One region of the Enterococcus sp. LJL99 genome, then DNA from elsewhere that is predicted to be linked to it. Evidence: predicted binding sites of a transcription regulator. Region 1 holds the regulator's gene; each other region holds the start of a gene.
The links. The regulator LexA, encoded in region 1, represses DNA repair genes until DNA is damaged. The targets are predictions, from matches to a motif close to CNAACANNTGTTNG.

Region 1 (8,350 bases):
CCAAACCAGATGTTACGTCCTTCGTATTGTCCTGGCTCAAAATCTTTTTCAGCAGCTACCATTGTATTATTAGAGGCAGATAAATCTGCTGACCCACCCCAGAAGCTTGGAACAGCTTTAGATAAGGCTTGAATTGTTTCTTTGCTAGTGACACGACTAGCTGCACTAGAACCAACTTCATAGCTTGGTAATTCATCTGCCCAATCTGCTGGTAATTCATCAGCAAAAGCGGTCTTGAATTGTTTAGCAAGTTCAGGATGTTCTTTTTCATAATTCGCAAAAAGTTCATTCCATGATGCTTCTGCTTTTTCCCCTTCAGTAATCATTGCTTCTTTAAAACGAGCTGCCACTTCTTCTGGAACAGTGAAATCAGGATATTCCCAACCATAAACTGCTTTTGCAGCTGTAATTCCGTCTTCGCCAATTGGAGCGCCATGAACAGCAGAGGTTCCTTCTTTTGGTGCGCCGTATCCAATAACAGTTTTAACCTCAATCAATGTCGGTTTGTTCGTTTCAGCTTTTGCTTCATCAATCGCTTTTGAAATTGCTGCTAAATCATTACCATCTTTTACTAAAATGTGTTGCCAACCATAAGCTTCATAACGTGCACCAACATTTTCAGTGAAAGCTTTAGAAATCGGACCATCAAGAGAAATATCATTTGAATCATACAACACGATTAATTTACCTAATTTCATATGACCAGCCATAGAACTTGCTTCTTGTGAAACACCTTCCATTAAATCGCCATCACCACATAAACTGAATGTATAATGATCCATCACTGGGAAACTATCTCTATTATAAGTTGCAGACAAATGAGCTTCAGCCATTGCCATCCCAACTGCCATTGCAATCCCTTGACCTAAAGGACCAGTAGTTGCTTCAACTCCATCAGTATGATGAACTTCAGGATGTCCTGGTGTTTTACTTTCCCATTGACGGAAATTTTTCAAATCATCAATCGTAACTTTATAGCCAGATAAATGTAATAAACTATAAAGAAGTGCAGAACCATGACCTGCAGATAAAATGAAACGGTCTCTATTAACCCAGTTCATAGATGTTGCTGGATTCACTTTTAAGTGTTTCGTCCACAATGCATATGCCATTGGGGCAGCACCCATTGGTAAACCAGGGTGACCTGAATTAGCTTTTTGAATCGCCTCAATACTTAATGTACGAACCGTGTTAACGCCTAGCTGATCTGTTGTATCGAACAAATAAATCATCTCCTATTTAGGTTTTTTTTACCTTTATTAGTTTATTTTAGCCTATTTAATCAATGAAAGCAATTACTTTTACAAAAAAAAGCAAAAAATTAATTTCGGTCATGCAATCCTTTTTCTTTTTGAATTTGTTTTAATTTTTCTGGAGTAACATCATTGCCTTCAGGGTCAACTACTTTCATCCCCTCAATATGATGTTTCATTCCACTTCTAAACGTTTCTAAATATTCCTGACGTAATTCTTTTTGTTCTGCTAATTCAGCTTCGGTTAAACTAGATTCTTTCGCCTTTTTAGCCAATTCATTTATACGGTTCATTTTGTCTTCTGATAACATGTTAGTTCCTCCTTCACTTTCCACATCTATCTTATAAGAACCTGCCTAAAAATACAACTCTCAACTCACAAAAAAACACGAACGCTTGTTTGATTATCTGTGAAAACTATGGTAAACTAAAAATATCATTAGAAAGAAGGTGCGACTTGTGGCAAAACGTACAGATACAAGACAAATTGAAGTCCTAAAATATATATATGAACAAGTTGAATTAAAAGGTTATCCACCCACGGTTCGCGAAATTGGCAAAGCAGTAGACCTTTCTTCTACTTCTACAGTTCATGGTCATTTAGCCAGACTAGAGAAAAAAGGCTTAATTTTAAGAGATCCTACTAAACCAAGAGCCATCGAGTTAACTGCTGAAGGTTTAGAAAAAATAGGTATTCAACCAAGCACCATTCCAATGCTTGGTGTTGTTACAGCTGGTGAACCAATTTTGGCTGTTGAAGAAGCTTCTGATTACTTCCCGCTTCCGCCTGATTTAAAGTATGAAAATAATTCTTTATTCATGTTAACCATTCGTGGAGAAAGTATGATTAATGCTGGCATACTCGATGGTGATCAGGTTATTGTTCGAAAACAAGCAACTGCTGAAAACGGCGATATTGTGATTGCGATGACTGATGAAGATGAGGCCACATGCAAACGATTTTTCAAAGAAGCAACTCATTTTCGTCTTCAACCAGAAAATGATGCATTGGAACCAATCATTCTAGCAAATGTTAGTATCTTAGGTAAAGTTGTTGGTTTATATCGCAATCATATTTAACTTTTTCAAGAACTAAAAATAGGCTAGCATCCAGAAAATTGACTCTTCAAATTTTCTGGATGCTAGCCTATTTCTATTCTTATTTTTCAAATTAGGAAGTTACTAAAAACAATTGAGACTTTCAAATTTTTCAAAAATCCAGTTGGAAATCAAGAAAAAAACGTAACGTATGTGAAACACAATCGAAGCTTTACAACAATAGATTTCAACTAAACTATAAAACTGTTTGTCACTATAAGTTTCAGAATTTTCCTAGTCGATTTGACATATTCTTTGATAAGTTTCAAACTGATATGGGTAATTGTTCTTTTGATCCTGCTCGCCCTCACTCAAATTGACAAGCGTCCACTCATCCCAATCAACTGTAGGAAAATATGTGTCTCCTTCAAATGTATGCTGAATAACCGTTCGATAAAGAACATCACAATAAGGAAGAAAGTTTTTATATACAATCGAACCACCTGCAATAAAAGTAATACCTGAAAACTCATCAGCATAGGTCAAAATTTCTTCAACAGAATGCATAACGATGATACCTTGAGCTTGATACAGCTGATCACTCGTCAAAACAATCGTTTTTCGATTCGGTAAAGGTTTACTTCCCATTCCCTCAAAAGTAGTCCGTCCCATTACAATTGTGTTATCTTCTGTCATCTGCTTAAAAAACTTCAAATCATTAGGTAAATGCCAGGGCATTTGATCGTCTTTACCAATCAACCCTTGCTCATCTTGTGCCCAAATAGCTGCTAACATCCTATTCCCCCTTTGTCATTTAAACGGCAATTGGTGCCTTAATCGTTGGATGTGGATCATACCCTTCAAGCATGATATCTTCCATTTCAAAATCAAAAACAGATTGCTTTTCTAGATTTAATTTCAATGTCGGACAGCTTCTAATTTCTCTTGTCAACTGTTCTTCCATTTGTTCAAAATGGTTATTGTATAAATGCGCATCTCCTAGAGTGTGAACAAACTCGCCAACTTCTAAACCAGTTTCGTGAGCAATTAAATGCGTTAATAGCGCATAACTAGCAATGTTAAATGGAACGCCAAGAAAAACATCAGCACTTCTTTGATAAAGTTGACAACTTAGTTTACCGTCATTTACATAAAACTGAAACATTGTATGACACGGCGGCAGCGCCATTGATGGAACGTCTTCAGGATTCCATGCTGATACAATTAAGCGACGAGAATCCGGTGTTGTTTTAATCATTTCAATCACAGCTTTGATTTGATCAATAAATCCACCATCTTTTGTTTCCCAATGACGCCATTGTGCCCCATAAATATTTCCTAATTCACCATGTTTCATTGCAAAATCATCATCAGATAAAATTTTTTCACAAAACAAATCATTTTGTTTGTCATATTCGTTTTTAAAGACTTCGTCTGTTAAACTTCGATGACCAAAATTTGTCATATCTGGTCCTGTATAGTCAGCGCTATTTATGTAACGTTCGAATGCCCACTCATCCCAAATATGATTATTATGTTGCAATAAATAGCGAATATTCGTATCGCCTTTTAAAAACCATAGTAATTCACTTTTTATTAGACCAAATGGCACACGTTTCGTAGTTAATAAAGGAAAACCTTCAGAAAGATCAAAACGCATTTGATACCCAAAAAGGCTTTTTGTTCCTGTCCCAGTTCGATCTCCTTTTTGATGTCCTTCGTTTAAAATTTTTCGTCCCAAATCTAAATAGGCTTCTTCCATAGTTACTTCCTCCTAGTTTTCAGCAAACTCACTTAAGTATTCCCAACGATCTAGTTTTTCTTCCAGTTCTTTTTCTGTTTGGGATAATTCTTTTTGCAGTTCTTGAAGTTTTGTAAAATCATCGACCTGTTGATTCATTTCATTAGTAATTGTTTCTGTTTTCTCTTCTAATTGCGCGATTTCTTGTTCAATCGTTGCCCATTCTTTTTGCTCCATATAAGTTAATTTAGATTTTTCTTTTTTCTCAATAACTTTATTTGAGTCATCTTCAATTTTAAGTTTCTTTTTGGTTTGCGCTTTTTCTTTGGTCGATTCGGCTAGATAATCACTCATTACACCGTAATAAGAAGTAATCTCACCAGCTCCTTTAAAAACTAGCAACTTCTCAATTGTCTTATCCAAAAAATAGCGATCATGAGAAACAGTGATTACAGCACCCTTAAATGTTCGAATATAATCTTCTAAAATTGTTAACGTATCAATATCTAAATCGTTTGTTGGTTCGTCCAGTAATAAAACATTCGGCTGACTAATCAAAAGTTTTAGTAAATATAACCGCCTTTTTTCGCCTCCTGAAAGTTTACCGATAATCGTTCCATGCATAAATCTAGGGAATAAGAAACGTTCTAATATTTCAGCAACGCCTATCGTTGTTCCATCAGAACGCTTAACCTCTTCTGCCGCTTCTTGTAAATAAGAAATCATTCGTTTTTCTGGATTCATCTTTTCATTTGTTTGTGTATAATAAGCAATTCGAACTGTTTCTCCCACTGAATAAATACCACTATCCAAAGGAATTCGACCAGCAATAATGTTCAATAACGTTGACTTGCCACTCCCGTTTTTTCCAGTAATCCCAATCCGTTCTCTTGATTGAACCAGTAAATCAAAGGCGTGTAAAATCGTTTTATTCTCAATAGCATAATCGCCATTTTTAATCTCAATTACTTTTTTTCCTAAACGTTGCGTAGCCAAATCCATATCGATTTGTTCTTTATGATTTGCCTGATTTAAGTTTCCTTTCAGTTCATGGAAACGATCTTGCCGCGCTTGTTGCTTTGTTCCACGTGCTTGAACTCCTGCCCGCATCCATTCTAATTCTTGTTTATATAGGCGGTTTCGTTTCTCATCTTGTTCAACCTCAACCCGTTCGCGTTCTGCTTTACTAATCAGATACGTCTCATAATTTCCTTTATATTCAAAAATTCGTCCAAATGACAATTCGAAGATACGATTTGATACCCGGTCTAGAAAATAGCGATCATGGGTAACCATTAAAACCGCACCACGATACTGATTTAAATAGGTTTCAAGCCACGTAATTGCATCGTAGTCTAAATGGTTGGTCGGTTCATCAAGTAAAAGTAAATCAGGCGATTCTATTAACACTTGAGCTAAACTGACTCTTTTTTTCTGTCCACCAGATAAATCACGGATTTTTTTATCTAATGTATCAATTCCTAATTTTTGAAGAACAATTTTAGCTTCAGTATCTGCATTCCAAGCATCCTCTTTATTCATGAGTTCTTCTGCTTGAACATATTGCTTTTGAATTTGCTCGTTCGTACCGTCTTCAGCCAATGCTAATAAAGCTAATTCATAATTTTTAACGGCTCGAAGAATAGGAGTATCGCCTTGAAATACAGCCTCCACAACAGATAAATCTTCATTCAACGTTTGGTCTTGGGATAAGTAGCCGATTTGATAGTCATTAGGGACCTGAAAAACTGTACTGTCGCCATCACCACTATCTTTTGATGCAAGAATATTCAACAACGTGGTTTTTCCTGTTCCGTTCGTTCCGATTAATCCAATACGGTCTTTTTCATGTATTGAAAAAGCGATTTGATCAAATAACGTTTTTTCGCCATATGTTTTCGTTAAATTGGAAATTTTCAATTCTTTCATTTTAAAATCACGCCCTTTTCATCCTTGCCTATTGTATCAAAAAAAAACGAAAAAAAGAAGCTAGTTTTATTTTTTACTAGCTTCTTCTCTAACTTGTTTCCGTAATCTATTAAAACCAAGCCCATTTGCAGTGTCATTAATTGAAAAAGATTCTAATAAATTGACATTTTTTCGGTATTCATTCGCTACAATTGAAGAAATTTTGTGATTAATTTCGTATGTATCAATTACATTTCGTTCTTCTTGATAGCCAATCAATAATTCTTTGACATAATCAGATTGTGAATGAATGATAAAGGAATCAATAAACGTTCCATCTTCTAATCGTTGCGCTAATTGTAAACGTCCTTCAATGAAAAAGCGAATCAACTCATCATCATAAACATCGGTCAAGTTATTTAAACTTTTAAGAATCACTTCTGTATTCTGTAAGAAGACTTGCCGAATACTTTCCATTTCTTCTTTTCTAAGCTCTGTTTTCACTTCATCCTCTTCATGATCCCACAAAGAATTTGTATGGATAAATAAATTAATGACTTGTCGCACAAACAAGAGCCAGAAACCGATTATTGATAATAATTGTTTTGCGATTGATCGTTCCATTCTAGTAATCAGTCGTTTATACAGTCTATACCCTTCGACATTAATCTCTTTTTGTCGGAAGCTTTCTTCTAAACCATCTTTTTCAATTGATACAATCAATGCTTGTAGTTCTTGCACATCTTGCTTCTTTTCAGCAGATAGCTGTTCCGTATAGAGTTCCTTAATTCTATCTTGATAATTTTCGATTACAACATTCATTTCCACATGAGGATCTGATTCGTTACGAAGCTTTAAATGTTCAATGACTTCTTTTAACAAATTGATTTCAATTGGATTCTCCGGTTGTTCTTCCTCAGTATCGGTTAAAAATGGCAAAATAACCAATCCACTAATTAAGGTAACCAGAATGACACAAGCTGTGATAAACAATAATAAGGAGCGTTCAATAAATAATTCACCATTGATAGTCATTGGCAAGATAAAGATTGTGGCTAAACTGACCGTTCCTTTCACTCCACCAAATGTCAAAATTAAAATTTCATTCATAAATTTACCAATATTTTTAAAACGGTTTTTAATCCCATAAATAAAAACAATCGACAGAAAACGTGTAGCGAATAACGTCACAGAAATTAGCAAAACAACTAACATTAAAAAGATATTTGAATACGTTTCACTATTCCAAATCGGTGAAAAGACTTGAGATAATTCAATGCCCAAAAATAGAAAAACTAAGGCATTAAGCATGAAAACAATTGTACTCCAGGTACTATCTGAAACACTTGACAATTCAGCTTCAAATAAAGAAACTTTCTTCAAACTCGAAGCCTGCATAACACCTGCTACAACAGCGGCGATGATCCCAGATACACCAAAAATTTCAGCAAGTACATAGGATAAAAATGGTAACAACAATTCTAATAGTAAATAGCCAGTAACATCTTTAGCTGAAGCTTTTTCTAACAAATGGACAATTTGTCTTTTTAGCAATACTAAAATGACACCCACTGCGGCACCCCCGACACTAGAAAACAATAATGTCCAAGAAGCATTAACCCATGAAAAAGACCCGGTTAATAAGGCAGCCAAGGCAAACTGAAAAGCAGTTACACCAGAAGCATCGTTAATTAATCCTTCACCGGCTAAAATATTCATAGCTTTAGCTGGAATTTGAATTTTACCAGATAATGAGCCTACTGCTACGGCATCAGTTGGTCCAAGTGCGGCACCGAAAGCAAAACAAGCAGCTATCGGTAACGCAGGAATAATCAAATGCAAAGTCCAACCTACTGTTAATAAGGTGATAATGACACCAGCAAAAGCTAAAAATAAAATGACACTAAAATTCTTTAACATTGAACGAATATTCGTTCTTTCTCCTTCTCTAAACAACAAAGGTGCTATAATCATCACTAAAAAAACTTCTGGTTCAAAAGTGATTCTCTGCCCCATTTCAGTTAAACCAATTAGCACACCAAAAATAATTTGTACCATCGGCAACGGAATAATCGGGACAATTCGATTAAAAACATTAGAAAAGGTAATGGCAAATGCAAATAGAATGATCCAATAAATTAACTCCATCCTATCTCTCCCTTCCTATTTAATATTGATTTTGCTTGGTAATTTGGATTTTTCAGACCCAATCTGATTTTCCAATATTTTTTCATTGTATCGAAATTGATCAAATGAAGATAAGACAAAAGTAGTTTAATTAACCTTTTCACCGATAATACAGGTCATTAAACAATCGATTAGAATCGAGCAATTGGACGAATCATTAGTTATTGCGCTCTCTGCAATGAATGATGACTAGGAAATTGCCGAGATTCTGATTGTTTTACGC
Region 2 (8,350 bases), on a different contig from region 1:
AGCGCTCACTTCTTAAGAATCCTTCTTTATCCGCATCAAGAATAGCGATTAGAGATACTTCCGGCACGTCCAACCCTTCTCTAAGCAAATTAATCCCTACAAGAACATCAAATTCACCCAAACGTAAATCTCGAATGATTTCTGTTCGTTCTAAGGTCTTAATATCACTGTGTAAATATTTCACCTTGATTCCCAATTCTTTAAAGTAATCCGTTAAATCCTCTGACATTTTTTTAGTCAGAGTGGTTACAAATACTCGTTGATTTTTCTCAACGCGCTCGTTAATTTCACCGACTAAATCATCAATTTGTCCCATGATTGGGCGAACTTCAATCAATGGATCTAAAAGACCTGTCGGACGAATGATTTGTTGAATAACTGTATCTGTTTGTTCATGTTCGTAAGGTCCTGGAGTTGCAGAAACATAGACAACTTGGTGGACATGCTCTTCAAATTCCTCTAAGCGCAATGGACGATTATCTAATGCACTTGGCAAACGAAAACCATAGTCAACTAACATTTGTTTTCTAGCTCGATCTCCATTGTACATTCCCCTCACTTGAGGCATCGTTACATGAGATTCATCAATCACAAGTAAAAAGTCATCTGGAAAGAAATCAATCAATGTATATGGTGGTTCTCCTTCTGAACGACCATCCATATGGCGCGAGTAATTTTCGATTCCAGATGTATAGCCCATTTCACGCATCATTTCGATATCATAATTGGTACGTTGTTCTAAACGTTGCGCTTCTAATAATTTATTTTCGGATCTAAGAACTTTTAAACGTTCTTCTAATTCTACTTGAATTTGAGCAATAGAATGTTCCATATGTTCTTCATTGGTCACAAAGTGGGTCGCAGGAAAAATTGCAACATGCTCCGTTTCACTAATAATTTCTCCAGTCAATGCATCTACTTCTCTAATTCGTTCGATTTCATCACCGAAAAATTCAACTCTTAGCGCATGCTCATCTCTTGAAGCTGGGAAAATTTCAACTACATCACCACGCACCCGAAAACGACCACGTTGAAAATCAATGTCGTTTCGTTCAAATTGAATATCTACTAAATTTTTTAATAGCGTGCTACGATCCATTTCCATTCCCACTCGCAACGAAACAACCTGTTCACTGTATTCTTTAGGATCTCCTAAACCAAAAATACAGGAAACAGAAGCAATCACAATCACATCATTTCGTTCTAATAAAGAACTAGTTGCTGAATGTCTTAACTTATCAATTTCATCATTAATACTTGCATCTTTTTCTATGTACGTATCACTCGAAGGAACATAGGCTTCTGGCTGATAATAATCATAGTAACTAACAAAATACTCGACTGCGTTATTCGGGAAAAACTCTTTAAATTCTCCGTACAGCTGTCCAGCAAGGGTTTTATTATGAGCAATAACTAATGTTGGTTTATTGACTTCCTTTATCACATTTGAAATAGTGAAGGTCTTCCCTGTTCCAGTCGCACCAAGCAATATCTGCGCTTTTTCGCCGCCTTCAATGCCTTCTACAATTCGCTTTATCGCTTCGGGTTGATCTCCATCAGGTTGATATTTTGAAACTAAATCAAATGTATTGGAGGTTTCTCTTTCTATCATCTAATATCCTCCTTCTAGTAAATAATGTACCTATTTTTTTGCTGTACTTATTCTAACATACCGAACATATTTTCGCTAGTTTTAGAATTAGCAAAAAATAAATTACCGCCTCAAAAAATTATATGACCAAAAAGACTATTATTACAAACATAAAATACTTAAACAATTGTTTTTATCAGAAAATAATTATTTCAAACAACTAAATATAACAATTAATAAAATAAAAACTATCAAAAGTAACATTAATAGATAAAAACTGTAATATACTATGAAAAAGATGATAAAAACCATGGCAAAAAAAGATTGATAGATAAAAACAACTGTAGTATGATAAAAAATATAATATAAATATTTTTTTATTCAGTTTCTCTTATATAATAGACGACAGACTGACATAAAAGAAAAATATTATAAAAAAAAGGATATGAAAAAGAAGGAGAAAAGATATGAAAAACAAAAAAATCATTAGTGCAACGGTCATTGCATTATTGGCACCTACATTGCTAAACTGCCAAGTAGCTCTAGCTGAAGCAACTAACACTCAAGAAGCAGTTGCTACTCCAGAAGTTACTGCTGTTTCTGAAACTGATGAAACAACAGCTAGCTCAAAAGAGGAAGTTGTGGTACCTGAAACATCTGAAAGCGAAGCAACAACAGAAAGCTCTGTGCCTACAGCACCATCTGAAACACAAGATTCTGAAACCGCTACATCTGATAGCACACCACAAGCAAATGAAGCTGGAAAAGATGCTGCAGCTACTAAAGATATTACTGTTTTAGATCCTGAAGTTGGAGATGTTGTTATTAATGTTTTACCTACATTATCTGTACCAAAAGGTTCTTCATTCAACGCAATGGATGGCGTTTCTGCCTATGATAATGTAAACAAAAAAGATGTAACCGGTGATGTTAAATACACTATCCAATACCAAAACGGGCCTACATCATTTATTACTGTTCCAACTGTGGATACCAACACAGAAGGGAGTTACTGGATTACTTATAAGGTTTCAACTGACAAAGGTACTGCTGAAGTTACTCGTTGGGTAATGGTCGTTGCTGAAAACGTTGGAATGTACTCTGTTTCAGTTCCCAATTTAACTTTACCAAAAAATGCTGATCTTGCTGCTGCAATTGAAAGCAACGCTGTAGTAAAAGATGCATATGGAAAAATTATTCCTTCTGCTGATGCTGAACTTTTCATTGGAGGTCAATATTCAACAAGTGAAGTTGGAACATTTACTGTAGAAGTTGGTATTTTATCTTCAGAATATAACACAGTAACTACAACTAGCACTACTGTTACAATCGTTGATCCAGTGAAAATCAATGCTGCAGATAAAGAAATTTTTGTTGGCGATAGTTTTGATGCCGCTAACTATGCAACAGCGACTGGTTTAGACGGAAGTGGAAACACTGTTACTTTACCAGCACAACTTGTTTCTGGCAACGTAGATACCACTACTCCTGGAACCTACACTTTAGAATATAAAGCAGAAGATAGTTTTGGAAATACTGCAACTAAAACAGTTACAATCACTGTTTCTGAAAAACCTGTAGCTAAAGCATCTGTTACTGCTGAAGATAAAGTAATGTATGTTGGCGATAAATTAACTACAGATATGGTTATGGATTGGGCTACTTTCGAAAACATCGAAGGCTACGAATATGGATTCGAAGTTGTTGGTGAAGGTATCCAAATTACTGAATTTGGAAGTAAATTAGTTGAACCTGGCACACACAAAATTAGATACTACGCTACTAACGGTAAAGATACTGTAGAAACATTTATTACATTAACTGTTTTAGCTTCAAGAGGTGGAGATGGAACTGGTACTGATAATAATGAAGATAATAATGCTGCAGGAACTGTGACACCAACTGATAATAACAACAATACTAAAAAAGAACCTGTAAAAGAAATCAAAAAGAAAACTGAAAAACAATTACCTGAAACAGGTGCTCAAGAAAGTAGCATGATGTTAACATCTATCGGTTTGACTTTGATTGCTAGTGTTTACTTCATGAAAAAACGTAAAGAAAACGAATTTGATTTGTATTAATCAATCCACTTTACTTTTATAACTAGTTAAGTTAGTAAATGATTATTCAATTTCTAATTTACTAAACCGCACAATTTATTTTGTGCGGTTTTTAGTTCCTTCTTAAATCAAATCATTTAATTAATTAAATCGAACCTAATCTCCACCACCTACATGTTATATATTCTCACATAGAATGTGATATTTTTACTTTTTTTTACGTTTAGAAAGATTAAACACTTGTATTCCAATCCTTTTTTATTTTATAATTATTAAATATGCTTATATATCTAAGGAGGTATTTAATGAAAAAGAAACAGTTATTACTTAGTTTACTATTTATGGTGGTAGGTTTTCTAACTATTGTTAGTGGAACATCAGCTAATGCTGAAGAAAAAACATATACGATTGGTACAGATTTGACCTTTGCCCCTTTTGAATTTCAAAATGCTGATGATGAATATGTTGGGATTGATATCGATTTATTAAATGCCATTGCTAAAGATCAAGGATTTAAAGTAGATTTAAAACCTTTAGGCTTTGATAGTGCAATTCAAGCGGTTCAATCAAATCAAATTGATGGTATGATTGCAGGAATGAGTATTACAGACGAACGAAAGAAATCGTTCGACTTCTCTGAGCCATACTTTGATAGTGGTTTACAAATGGCTGTGAAAAAAGGCAATGATACAATCAAATCCTATCAAGACTTAAAAGGAAAAACAGTTGCTGCAAAAGTGGGAACTGAGAGTGCAACGTTCCTAGAAGATCATCAAAAAGAATATGATTACAAAATCAAAAACTTTGATGATGCAACTGGACTTTATCAAGCACTCCAAAATAATGAAGCAGATGCCATTTTTGATGATTATCCTGTTCTTGGTTACGCGATTACCAATGGACAAAAATTAGAATTAATTGGTGAAAAAGAAACAGGAAGTTCCTACGGATTCGCCGTAAAAAAAGGACAAAATCCTGAATTGATTGAGAAATTCAATGCTGGTCTAGCTGATTTGAAAAAATCAGGTGCCTATGATGAAATTATTGATACGTACATTTCAAGTGGGACTGATTTAGACACTGATGATTCTCCAATGAAAAAAATCGAACCTAAAAAAGATAAATATGTCATTGCTAGTGACTCCACATTCGCCCCTTTTGAATTTCAAAATGCTGATGGCGAATACGTAGGAATCGATGTTGATTTAGCGAAACGAATTGCTGAATTACAAGGCTTTAATGTTGATTTTAAATTTATCGGCTTTAGTTCTGCCGTACAAGCAGTGGAATCTGGCCAAGCCGATGCAATGATTGCTGGTATGACTATTACTGACGAACGTAAAAAATCCTTTGATTTCTCTGATCCTTATTTTAATAGCGGCATTCAAATCGCTGTAAAAAAAGGCAATGATAAAATTGAATCTTATGAAGATCTAAAAGGACAAAAAGTTGGTGCAAAAATCGGTACAGAAAGTGCTGAATTTTTAGAAGACAATAAAGATACATATGGTTATTCAATAAAATATTTAGATTCTACAGATGCACTATACAGCGCCTTAGAAATTGGTGAAATTACAGCAATGATGGATGACTACCCTGTTATCGGTTATGGCGTTGCTCAAAATCAACCTCTAGCGACTCCAATTCCCAAAGAATCTGGTGGTTCATATGGTTTTGCTGTGAAAAAAGGACAAAATCCTGAATTGATTGAAATGTTCAATGAAGGGTTGAAAGAATTAAAACGAACTGGTGAATACGATGAAATCGTAGGAACATATATTCAAGAAGCAAAAGCACCAGAAACTAAAGCAGACGAATCTACTTTGACTGGAATGCTTAAAAATAACTGGCAACGATTATTGAGTGGATTATGGATGACGATTCAATTAACGCTAATTTCATTTATTCTTGCGTTAATCGTCGGTGTGGTCCTTGGCCTATTCAGTGTTTCTCCAGCCAAACCACTACGTGTTATTGCAACAATTTATGTAGATATTATTCGCGGAATTCCTTTGATGGTATTAGCCTTCTTTATTTATTTTGGTTTACCAGGTCTGCTAGGTTTCAATATCCCAGTCTTTATTGCAGGAATCATCACATTGACTTTAAATGCCAGTGCTTATATTTCTGAAATCTTCCGTGGCGGAATTAAAGCTGTACCCGTTGGTCAAATGGAAGCTTCAAGAAGTTTAGGTCTTTCTTATAATCGAACCATGCAAAAAATCATTTTACCGCAAGCTGTTAAAATCATGATTCCATCCTTCGTCAATCAATTTGTTATTTCATTAAAGGATACAACTATTCTTTCTGCTATCGGATTGATTGAGCTACTACAAACAGGGAAAATCATTGTCGCACGTAGTTTACAAAGTACGTTGGTTTACTTTGTAATTGCCATGATGTATTTGATTTTAATTACTGCTTTGACAAAATTAGCGAAAGTCTTAGAAAAGAAGGTGAAATAAATGACTGAAAAAATTCTAGTAGAAAATCTCGTTAAAAAATATGGTGATCATACCGTTTTAAATAATATTAATGTTTCTATCCAAGAAGGTGATGTCGTTTGTGTTATTGGCCCTTCTGGATCAGGTAAAAGTACGTTTCTACGCTGTTTAAATCAATTAGAAGAAGCAACCAGCGGTGATATTATTATCGATGGCGCAAACTTAACGGATAAAAACACAGACATCAATAAAGTTCGGCAACATATTGGGATGGTATTTCAACATTTCAACTTATTCCCACATTTATCTATCTTGGAAAATATTACTTTAGCACCGACTGATTTAGGTCGTTTATCTAAAAAAGAAGCGGAAGCAAAAGCATTGAGTCTTTTAAAAACAGTTGGTTTAGCTGATAAAAAAGATCAGTATCCAGAATCATTATCTGGTGGTCAGAAACAGCGTGTAGCGATTGCTCGTGCGTTAGCCATGAATCCAGATATTATGTTATTCGACGAACCAACTTCTGCGCTTGATCCTGAGATGGTGGGTGATGTTCTAAACGTCATGAAGGATTTGGCCGAGCAAGGAATGACCATGGTGATTGTTACACACGAAATGGGATTTGCTAAAGAGGTAGCCAACCGAGTAATGTTTATCGATGGCGGAAATTTCCTAGAAGACGGTACTCCCGAACAAATTTTTGGTAATCCACAAAATGAGCGAACTAAAGACTTCCTAAACAAAGTATTGAATATTTGATTCCTATTTTTAAATCATCTTAATAAAAAACGAGTGGGACAATAGTCAGAAAAAATCTGATTATTACTCCACTCGTTTTTTGTATTATTGAATAATTGGACTAATGGATTCTTCAACTGAAATTGCTTCAGTTCCGTAACGTTCTCCAAGGACATATTTTGCCATATGTACGGTTCGATCACTCATTCTTTCAAGATTAGCGGCGGTATCTATAAATAGTACCCCGTCAGCGGCTCTTCCGATTCCGCTGTTCATAATCGAAATATATTTTTTACGAAGCATTTTTACCATCGAATCGATTTCCACTTCACGCTCTAAGATATGTTGAGCAAGTGCATGATCATTCTTTTCAAAAGACTCCAAAGAAGCTTCAATACTTTTTAATACTTTATCAAATAACTGAATTAAATCCTCATCATGCAAAATCAGCTCATTTCTTGAAGAAACTTTCCCAGTTTTCTTATCTTTTATTTTCTGTTTTTTCTCAAGGTGAATCGCTTCATTTAGATTTAAAATAATATTACTACAATGATCGCCGATTCGTTCTAAATCTTTTGTTAATTCTAATAGCATCGTTTGTTCATGACTTTCTGAAATCGAAAGTTCAGTCGCAGATAACTGTACTAAATATTCTGTTAAACGATTATCTATATCGTTAATCGCGCTCTCATATTGATTTGCATTTTCCTTATCGACACTTTCCTGATTTTCATAATATCGTTTTGCCGATTCGAAAGAGCCTACCACATACTCGCCCATTTGCAATAATTCAAACTTTGCTTGATTTAAGGCCAAAACTGGTGAATTTTGTATAATTGATTCATTTAGATTGGACGGCTTAAATTCAATCGTGCTATCGTTTCCAGGAATTATTTTTCGCACAAATAACTCGATTTTATCAATAAACCAAAATTGGATACATAAATTGGATAAGTTAAACAATCCGTGAGCAAAAGCAATCTGCATTGACGGATTCAAATTCAAGCGATTAGAAAGACCAACTACAACGAGTGTAAAAGGAGAAAGTAATAGCGTAAAAATAGTCGCTCCGACTAGATTGAAAACAACATGAGAAGCCGCAGCTCTTTTAGCAGTCACACTAGCTCCTAAAGCCGCGATAACTGCGGTGATTGTCGTACCAATATTATCACCAAACAAAATCGGTAATACTGCGTTGATTGCTAAACTTCCTTGGCTATAAAGCTGCTGTAAAATACCGATTGTCGCACTAGAGCTTTGCAAAATCATCGTCAAAATCGTTCCGATTCCAACACCCAAAATTGGAAAGTTTGAAACATCCACCATTAGCTTAGAAAATTGAGGCAGTTCGCTTAGTGGTGCCATGCCCGTTCCCATCAAATTTAAGCCATAAAATAAACACCCAAAGCCAAATAGAATTTGTCCTATACTGTTGACCTTTTCTTTATTTGAGAAAAATAATAGCAATGATCCAATCCCTATAATCGGCAACGAGTACGAGCTTAAATTGAAGC
Region 3 (8,350 bases), on a different contig from region 1:
AGCTGTATCCTCCAATTCCCATTTTATCCGGCTAATCCCCAAACGATGAGCTAAGGGTGCATAGATTTCTAACGTTTCCTGAGCGATTCTTCTTTGTTTATCGTCACGTAAATGCTTAAGTGTCCTCATATTGTGTAGGCGGTCAGCTAACTTGACCATGATAACTCTTAAATCTTGTGCCATTGCTAAAAGCATTTTTCGATGATTTTCAGCTAATTGTTCTTCGTGAGATTTATATTTAATCTTACCTAATTTTGTCACACCATCTACAAGCATGGCAACATCTTTCCCAAATTCATTTTTTAAATCTTCTAATGTCACTTCGGTATCTTCAACGACATCATGTAAAAAACCAGTAGCAACAGTATGTGGATCCATATGTAATTCGGCTAAAATCCCTGCCACTTGGATTGGATGCATAAAATAAGGTTCACCAGATTGTCTAACCTGTCCTTCATGAGCCTTTTCGGCATAAACTAATGCTTTTTGAACAAAAGCTACATGCTCAGGAGCCATGTAATTGGCAACAATTTTTATAACACCTTCACCTGTCATAATCTCTTCTTTTGGCATACTTGTCACTCCTTTTTACTTAAATATTTAAGACAAAAGTGTTTTTTTCTGTCAATCAAATAAATGCGCGAACGCCTCATATATTTGCGTTTTTGATATTCTAATCAAAATAAAAGTTCCTTTTGCCTGAACCACTAGTGTGTTATTTTTCTATAGGAAACTGACTACTTTTAGAGTAGGTTAGGCTACACTCCAAATAATTGTAAATCAAGCAGCCAGCTGTTTGATTGAGTTCAATGTTGAACTAGATTTATATCATCAATTTCCACTTTAATCTCAAACTCATCTCAGTCTTATAAAATTCCATGCTACCAAAGGCATAAGTAATTATGATTTTCTTTGCACCTCATATAAATACGGTTGAGAAGTTTAGCCTTCGCTAGTTTAATTTGCAGAAAGGAATCATGACTTCTTTCATCTTACTAATTATACTTAATTTTTGCGCTTTTTCAATCAGTTGGTTCTTTATTACTATTTTTCATAATCAATGGTAAAACCTCTCGATAATTGCTTAATGAAACTGATGAAGCACCAGCTTGAAATAGCATTTCTATTTCAAGTAAGGTTGGATTTTCCACACTGACTTGAATGGATAATGGCTGATTCTTTGCTGCTTTGAAATTAATTAAATCATACATTGCTTGTTCGACAGTCAATCGTTGTCCTAAAAATACGGTTTTTACTTCTAATTCTACAAATCGATTTGAAATTGTTCTTTTTAATTCTTCTGATAAATAACTACTGTCAATTGATAAACCTAACTTGTGTTGCCCAAAAGATAGCTGTTCAAAAATTTGATAATTTTCTTTACTAATCTGCAGTAGTTGCTCTGTAATCAAACTAAAATATACTTCTCTTGCACCCTCACGATACACTTGTGTCGTTTCGAATGCTTTTTTAGCAAAAGTTCCTGCCCCTAAAGGGAAATCAACAACACTACCAACTTCAATTTTCGTATCAGATAACAAATGCTTCGCCCGAGCTACTTGATACGGCAAAACAAAGATTGTTCGAATTGGAAAAGTTTTCAAAAACCGAACCTCTTCTTCCCACTCTGTTTCTGTAGCATAAGCTTCCAACAAAGCAACCGAAATTCTTTTCAGTTCTAACTCCATATTCAACCCCCGTTAAATTAACTCCTTTTGATAACTAATAGCACTTAATGCATACATCGGTGCGGTCTCTGCTCGCATAATCCGCGGACCTAAACCACACATCTTTCCGCCCAATCGTTGAAAAGAAAGAATCTCTTCATTTGTAAACCCACCTTCTGGTCCAAAAATCAATAACAGACGGTCACCATCATTTAAATTTGATATAATCGTTGCAAATTGACTCCGCTCCCCTTTTTTAGCGGACTCTTCATAGGCAATAGCTACTGCATCATAAGAATCAAATAACTCCAACAACTCTTGTTCCTTATCCAACAAAGTAACTTCTGGCGAATATTGACGATGGGATTGTTCAGCGGCTTCAAGTGCAATTTTACTTAAGCGTTCATTCTTTTTTTGTCTTTTTTTATGATCCCACTTCACGACAGAATTTTTTGCTGTAAAACCAATGAAAGCATGAGCGCCAAGTTCTGTTCCTTTTTGAATAATCCAATCTAATTTGTCTCCTTTAGGATAACCGCAAGCAATCGTCACTTGAATAGGTAGTTCCTTTTCTCCTAGTTCCTTCGCTACTTCTTTTAACGAAATCATATCCTCTTCAATCTGGATAATTTCAGCAATAATAACGGTCTGATCACTAAAAGCTAGATACACTTGCTGCCCAATATCCATTCGCATAACTCTAACCATGTGATGATAAGTTTCACCAGACAAATTGTATCGCTCTTTTGCTTCATATGGAGTTTCCAAAAAATATCGTTGCATGTTATTCTTCCTCAGTTTTCTTCAAGATAATCGCATACCAATCCCCTTGAGAAAAAATTTGATCGACTAAAAATCCGGCATTTTTCATTTCTTGTAAGATCATCGTCTTCTTATCTTCAATAATTCCTGAGACAATAAAGGTTCCCGTCGGTTTTAATAAGCGGTAAGCATCCTTAATCATTAATTTTATGATGTCAGCCAAAATATTAGCCACAATCACATCTGCTTCAATCGTAATATTAGTTAATAGATCATTCGCTGACACTTCCACTGCTTCAGCAACTGGATTCAATGCCATATTCTCTTTTGCAGCAGTCACTGCGACATCATCTAAATCATAAGCATAAACTTTTTCGGCACCAAGGTATCTACTAGCTATACTTAATACTCCCGAGCCAGTCCCAACATCTAAGACAGTTTCTCCGCCACGAAGAACGGTTTCGAGTGCTTGTAATGTCAATCGAGTTGTAGGATGTGTTCCTGTCCCAAACGCCATACCAGGATCCAAGGTAATAATTTTTTCTTGATTACTTTTTGGTGAGTAACGTTCCCAACTCGGAACAATCGTTAAAAAGCGAGTGACACGTACAGGGTGATAATATTTTTTCCACGCTGTCGCCCAATCACTTTCAGCTACTTCACTAATTATTTGCTCATTTTTACCGATACTTAACCCAAATTCTGGCAGGCGTAAGATACGCTCTTGAATTGCTGGCAATATCTCAGGTAAAAAAGTAGTTTCCGGAAAATAGGCCATGACTAGCGCACCTTCTCTAATATGCTCAAAGTTCTCTTTATCTAAAAGTTCACCAAAGGTATCGCTTTTAAAATTTTCCAAGTCTAATGCGTCTTCAATCGCAACCCCACTTGCACCAGCTTCCATCATAATATTAGAGATAGCTTCTACAGCTTCACTTGCTGTTTCTATTTTTACTTCTGTCCATTTCATTTAATCACCTACTATTAATAACTAGGATACGCAATATAGGTATCCGTCGTTTTATTTTCATACTGCCGAACCGCTTGTTCGAAAAGTTCTTGCGACCAGTTTAATTCAAAAAGTTCTGCTGCTTCATTTGATAAAAAATCAAGCAAATCACTTTGTCCATCTGCTAATACATCTTTTAAATAAACAACAAAACCATCTAAAACCGATTTTTTGATGCCCTTTTTTCCTTCATAAGGAATCAACGCTAAGTAATCCTCTGAATCCGGTTGACTTTTAGCTGGATTATAAAATAAGATTCCATCTTCAAACTCTATATATTCTTCCTCTGAAAGTGTTCCTTCAATATCACCAATTTGTTCATTTTCCTTATTTTCAGCAAATAGTCGAATAATCACTTCAATCGAATGATTTTTTTTATCCCAATCAATCGCTAAATCATACTCATCGATATTTTTATTAATTTGGTCATCTAAATACGTTAACATTGTTTCTTTTTTCATCTATAGCCATCTTCCTTCCAACCAAAAGAATTTTGGTCAATTTCACTTTTTTTCTGTTTAGATATATACGGATTTCCAGCAACTACATAACGTAACGGCAGTTCTGTCCACACTCCTTTATTAGGGATACCAATTCTAGGTTTGGCAAGAATTTTTTTAGGATATTTTCTTTTTTCTGGAACTAAATGTAGGCTACTAGTAAAAATTGATGACCCATATAGCTTTTTATCGATATCAAATGCTGCAACTAATTTCCCTGGACCATTAGTCAACTCTATCCCTTTGCGATTACCGCGATTTTTTTCCATTTGTTCGATTCCTACGACTGGTTCAATGCCACGAATCATGACCCCTTGAGGTTTCCCTTTTTCTTGGGTCACAATGTTTAAAATCAAATGGGTATGCATCGTATATAAATAGATTGTTCCAGGTTGTTCATACATCGCTTGTAAGCGCGGTGTTTTTCGTAAACCAAAGCTATGGGCCGCTTCATCTTCTGGTCCTAAGTAAGCTTCATTATCAACAATATAGCCTGCCATAGTACCAACAGATGTTTCATATTCCAAATACATTCCTAATAGAAATTTTGCAATCTCCTCTGTCGTGTGTTTGTTAAAAAAAGTAATCACTTCATCCATTTTTTTCACCACCCTTAATAATACACGAATCTAGTTACTTTATCCATCGAAAGAACAACATCTAGGCCGTGAAATAGAAATTGTTAGTAAAAAAAGGATGCCAAAAAACATACGTTTCATTCGCGCCATGGCTTGCCTACTTATAAACTCATTCACTTCGGTTCCAACTATTATCGCAATACCTTCAAAATGTCCTGATTTACTTAAAAGTAATCCAATACAAACAAACGTTCTTTGTGTTATACTTAATAAGTAATATAAAGGAGGTCACACTATGCAACAACCTTTAGCTTATCGAATGCGACCTAGAAATTTAGATGAAGTTGTTGGTCAACAACAACTCGTTGGCAGCGGTAAAATTATTCGCCGGATGGTTGATGCGCGGATGTTGTCTTCAATGATTCTCTACGGTCCTCCTGGAACTGGTAAGACAAGCATTGCAAGTGCAATTGCCGGCTCAACCAATTATGCTTTTCGGGTACTAAATGCCGCAACTGATACAAAAAAAGATTTACAAATCGTTGCGGAAGAAGCAAAAATGAGTGGAACTGTTATTTTACTATTAGATGAAGTTCATCGCTTGGATAAAACAAAACAAGATTTCCTTCTGCCTCATTTAGAAAATGGTCGAATTATCTTGATTGGCGCAACAACAGAAAATCCATATATCACGATAAACCCTGCCATTCGTAGCAGAACACAAATATTTGAAGTAAAATCTTTAAACGAAAAGGATATTGAAAAAGCAATCACTGAAGCATTGACTGATAAGGAACGAGGATTAGGAAATTATCCTGTAAAATTAGATGCTCGTGCGCTATTGCATCTTAGTCGTGCAACAAATGGTGATTTAAGAAGCGCATTAAATAGCTTGGAATTAGCCGTAAAATCAACGCCAGAAAATAAAGATAAAGAGATTATTATCACGATCTCTATTATGGAAGAGTGTCTTCAAAGAAAAGCTCTTACTCACGATAAGGATGGTGATGCCCATTACGATGTGATATCCGCATTTCAAAAATCGATTCGCGGAAGTGATGTAGATGCCGCTCTTCATTACCTCGCTAGACTAGTCGAAGCTGGTGATTTACCTATTATTTGTCGTCGTTTAATGGTTATCGCTTATGAAGATATTGGATTAGGAAATCCTCCCGCAGCCGCTCGTGCTGTCACAGCCGTTCAAGCTGCCGAAAAACTTGGCTTTCCAGAAGCTCGTATTCCACTAGCTAGTGCTGTTATCGACTTGTGCTTATCGCCAAAATCAAATTCAGGTATTATTGCAATTGATAATGCACTTGCTGACATTCGTGCAGGAAAAGCTGGCGAAGTACCAAATCATTTAAAAGATACTCATTATTCAGGCGCAAAAGAATTAGATCGTGGAATTGGCTATCAATACCCCCATAGCTTTGAAAATGCGTGGGTAAATCAACAATATCTACCTGATCGACTTAAAAATGCAAACTACTACACACCTATCGATACTGGTAAATATGAACAAGCCTTGCATCAACAATATAACAGAATTCAACAATGGAAAAATGAAAAATCCAAAAAATAGTAGTTGTTTTAAGTCTCCCGCATTGCTGTTTTTTTTACTCTATGGTACTATAAAGATGGTAAATCTGTGATGTACGCGTTGTCTTTTTTGTGTGTTGACCGAACATTTTATTGATATCTAGGGATCCTTTTGGTACCTAAGCTGGTAACAAGCCTTATCATTTGGTAGTTCGAAGCTAACGGTCGAGGAACCCACCTGCGTTAAGTTGCGGGTTCAATACTATAGGACGAAAAACGGCATCGACGGATTTTACCATTTAATCGATTAACTAACAATTTGCTAAACAGCAAATTGTTTTTTATTTTAGGAGAACATTATGCTACGACTAGTTATTTTCTTATCTGCTGGTTTACTTATTTTGCTTAGCTTCTTTTTATTAAAAAAGACAACTATTTTTCTGTCTTTAATGCGTGATGATGAAATTTTGCAAAATAGACAGTTTCTACAAAAATCTGCTTACTTCGATTTGTTCTTAGCTTTGTTGGGAATCTTAGCAGGAATCTTAAATCAATTTTACGTTTCTTTACTCTATATTATTTTATTATTAGTTTCCTCGGCTGTCTTTAGTTTACTTTTCTCTAAAAAGATCCGTTAGTAAATGGATCTTTTTTCATTTCCATTTTCTCAGTAATTGCTTTACAATTAATATATAAAGTTTATTTCAAATTTTCTTATGAATTGAAAGGAGTGTGGTCAACGATGACACAAAATTATCAAAAAATCATGGTAGGAGTAGATGGTTCAGCTGAATCTGAATTAGCCTTTCAAAAAGCTATGAATGTAGCTAAAAGAAACAACGCGGAACTAATGTTGGTTCATGTGATTGATACTCGTGCCTTCCAGTCTGTTTCCTCTTTTGATGGCATGTTAGCAGAACAAGCAACTGAAATGGCCAAACAAACAATGGCTGGTTACAAAGAACAGGCTGAAAAACATGGTTGTAAAAAAATAGTGACTACTATTGAATACGGGTCACCTAAACCAATCATCGCCAAACAGCTACCACAACAATATGATGTTGACTTAATTTTATTAGGTGCTACAGGATTGAATGCAGTAGAACGCTTATTTATCGGCTCTGTTTCAGAATATGTTATTAGAAACGCCTCTTGCGACGTATTAGTTGTACGTACAGATTTGGATAATAAAATTCCTGTCGAAGAAGATTAAATATAAAAACGGCCACTTCAAATATTTTGAAGGGCCGTTTTTAGTATGTTTAATGAGAACGATGGGGTTGGGACGAAAGCGGTTAGCTCTGAGAAGTAAGAAGAAATTTCCGTAGGAGCTGCTTTTGCACCACCGTTTATCAGGTCAGAAAACAATCGCTTAGAATTGAGCAATTGGACGAACCAGCAGTTATTGCGTTCTTTGCAATGAATGATGGTTTGGAAATTGCCGAGATTCTGATTGTTTTGTGCCGTTTGTTCGGTTTTAAAAGATAAAACAAAAGTGTTTTTTACTTTTGTCTCACCCACGTTTGTTCCACTTTATTTTAGGCAGTTAATGATAATTAAAAAGCTCATCAAATTTTACAATGGAGCAGTTTTAATTAATACCAACCGTTAGCTAACCAAAATGATTGAGCTGCTTCCCACGAACCGTAGCGTTGAGCCACATAATTATCTGCCACACGTTCTTGATTTTCTGGTGAATAATCCCCATTCAAATAAGAAGCATCTAATTGGTATCTTCCAATATATCTTCCATTAGTCGCATCATAAGAACCACTTGATTCTTTTTGAGCAATCCATTCTTTTGCTGATGAAGTCGTTGCTGGTTGTGCAGCTACATTTGTTGCCGCTGGTGCTTCAGCAACAACAACTTCTTCTTGTACAGGAACTTCTTCCGCTTTCACTGTTTTTTCAGATGAAGGTTGTCCTTCATTTTCAGTATTGATAATTAACTCCTCACCAACAAAAATCAAATCGATATTTTCAATTTTGTTATCTTGAGCAATTTTTTCGATTAAGCTGTCATCTCCCTTAAATTGGTGAGAGATAGTAGATAGCGTGTCTCCTGATTGAACTATATATGAGTTGCTTTCCGCATGTGCATCCGTTGTTCCCATAAAAATCCCAAATCCTACAGCCAAAGTTGTTCCTAATAAAATCGTTTTAATTGATTTCATGTCGTTCTCCTTTGTAATAAAATATTTTTTGTCGTTTCGTTATCGACTTGACATACTTTATCACCTAAAAACATTTCATAGGTAAAAATTGAGTGACAATTCATTACAAGTATTTTTATTG

Region 2: uvrB (excinuclease ABC subunit UvrB) is a predicted target of LexA. The motif match lies at 1,674-1,687, and genes of this name have one in related genera.
Region 3: ACYSNW_RS16735 (replication-associated recombination protein A) is a predicted target of LexA. The motif match lies at 4,758-4,771, and genes of this name have one in related genera.

What each region holds. Positions count from the first base shown of each region.
Region 1 is NZ_JBTXLT010000010.1:41,066-49,415, reverse strand. It holds gene tkt (transketolase) at 1-1,223, opposite strand, end outside; gene ACYSNW_RS14015 (DUF896 family protein) at 1,322-1,564, opposite strand; gene lexA (transcriptional repressor LexA) at 1,713-2,333, shown strand; gene ACYSNW_RS14005 (dihydrofolate reductase) at 2,586-3,086, opposite strand; gene ACYSNW_RS14000 (thymidylate synthase) at 3,106-4,053, opposite strand; gene ACYSNW_RS13995 (ABC-F family ATP-binding cassette domain-containing protein) at 4,066-5,961, opposite strand; gene ACYSNW_RS13990 (cation:proton antiporter) at 6,028-8,088, opposite strand.
Region 2 is NZ_JBTXLT010000001.1:153,717-162,066, forward strand. It holds gene uvrB (excinuclease ABC subunit UvrB) at 1-1,612, opposite strand, end outside; gene ACYSNW_RS00720 (immunoglobulin-like domain-containing protein) at 2,059-3,675, shown strand; gene ACYSNW_RS00725 (amino acid ABC transporter substrate-binding protein/permease) at 3,960-6,119, shown strand; gene ACYSNW_RS00730 (amino acid ABC transporter ATP-binding protein) at 6,120-6,857, shown strand; gene ACYSNW_RS00735 (Na/Pi cotransporter family protein) at 6,942-8,350, opposite strand, start outside.
Region 3 is NZ_JBTXLT010000016.1:32,229-40,578, forward strand. It holds gene ACYSNW_RS16705 (RelA/SpoT family protein) at 1-573, opposite strand, end outside; gene ACYSNW_RS16710 (deoxyribose-phosphate aldolase) at 1,023-1,688, opposite strand; gene ACYSNW_RS16715 (16S rRNA (uracil(1498)-N(3))-methyltransferase) at 1,701-2,450, opposite strand; gene prmA (50S ribosomal protein L11 methyltransferase) at 2,452-3,399, opposite strand; gene ACYSNW_RS16725 (DUF3013 family protein) at 3,414-3,899, opposite strand; gene ACYSNW_RS16730 (DNA-3-methyladenine glycosylase) at 3,896-4,537, opposite strand; gene ACYSNW_RS16735 (replication-associated recombination protein A) at 4,812-6,098, shown strand; RNA gene ssrS (6S RNA) at 6,157-6,351, shown strand; gene ACYSNW_RS16745 (hypothetical protein) at 6,415-6,693, shown strand; gene ACYSNW_RS16750 (universal stress protein) at 6,798-7,268, shown strand; gene ACYSNW_RS16755 (hypothetical protein) at 7,286-7,576, opposite strand; gene apf (aggregation-promoting factor) at 7,651-8,229, opposite strand.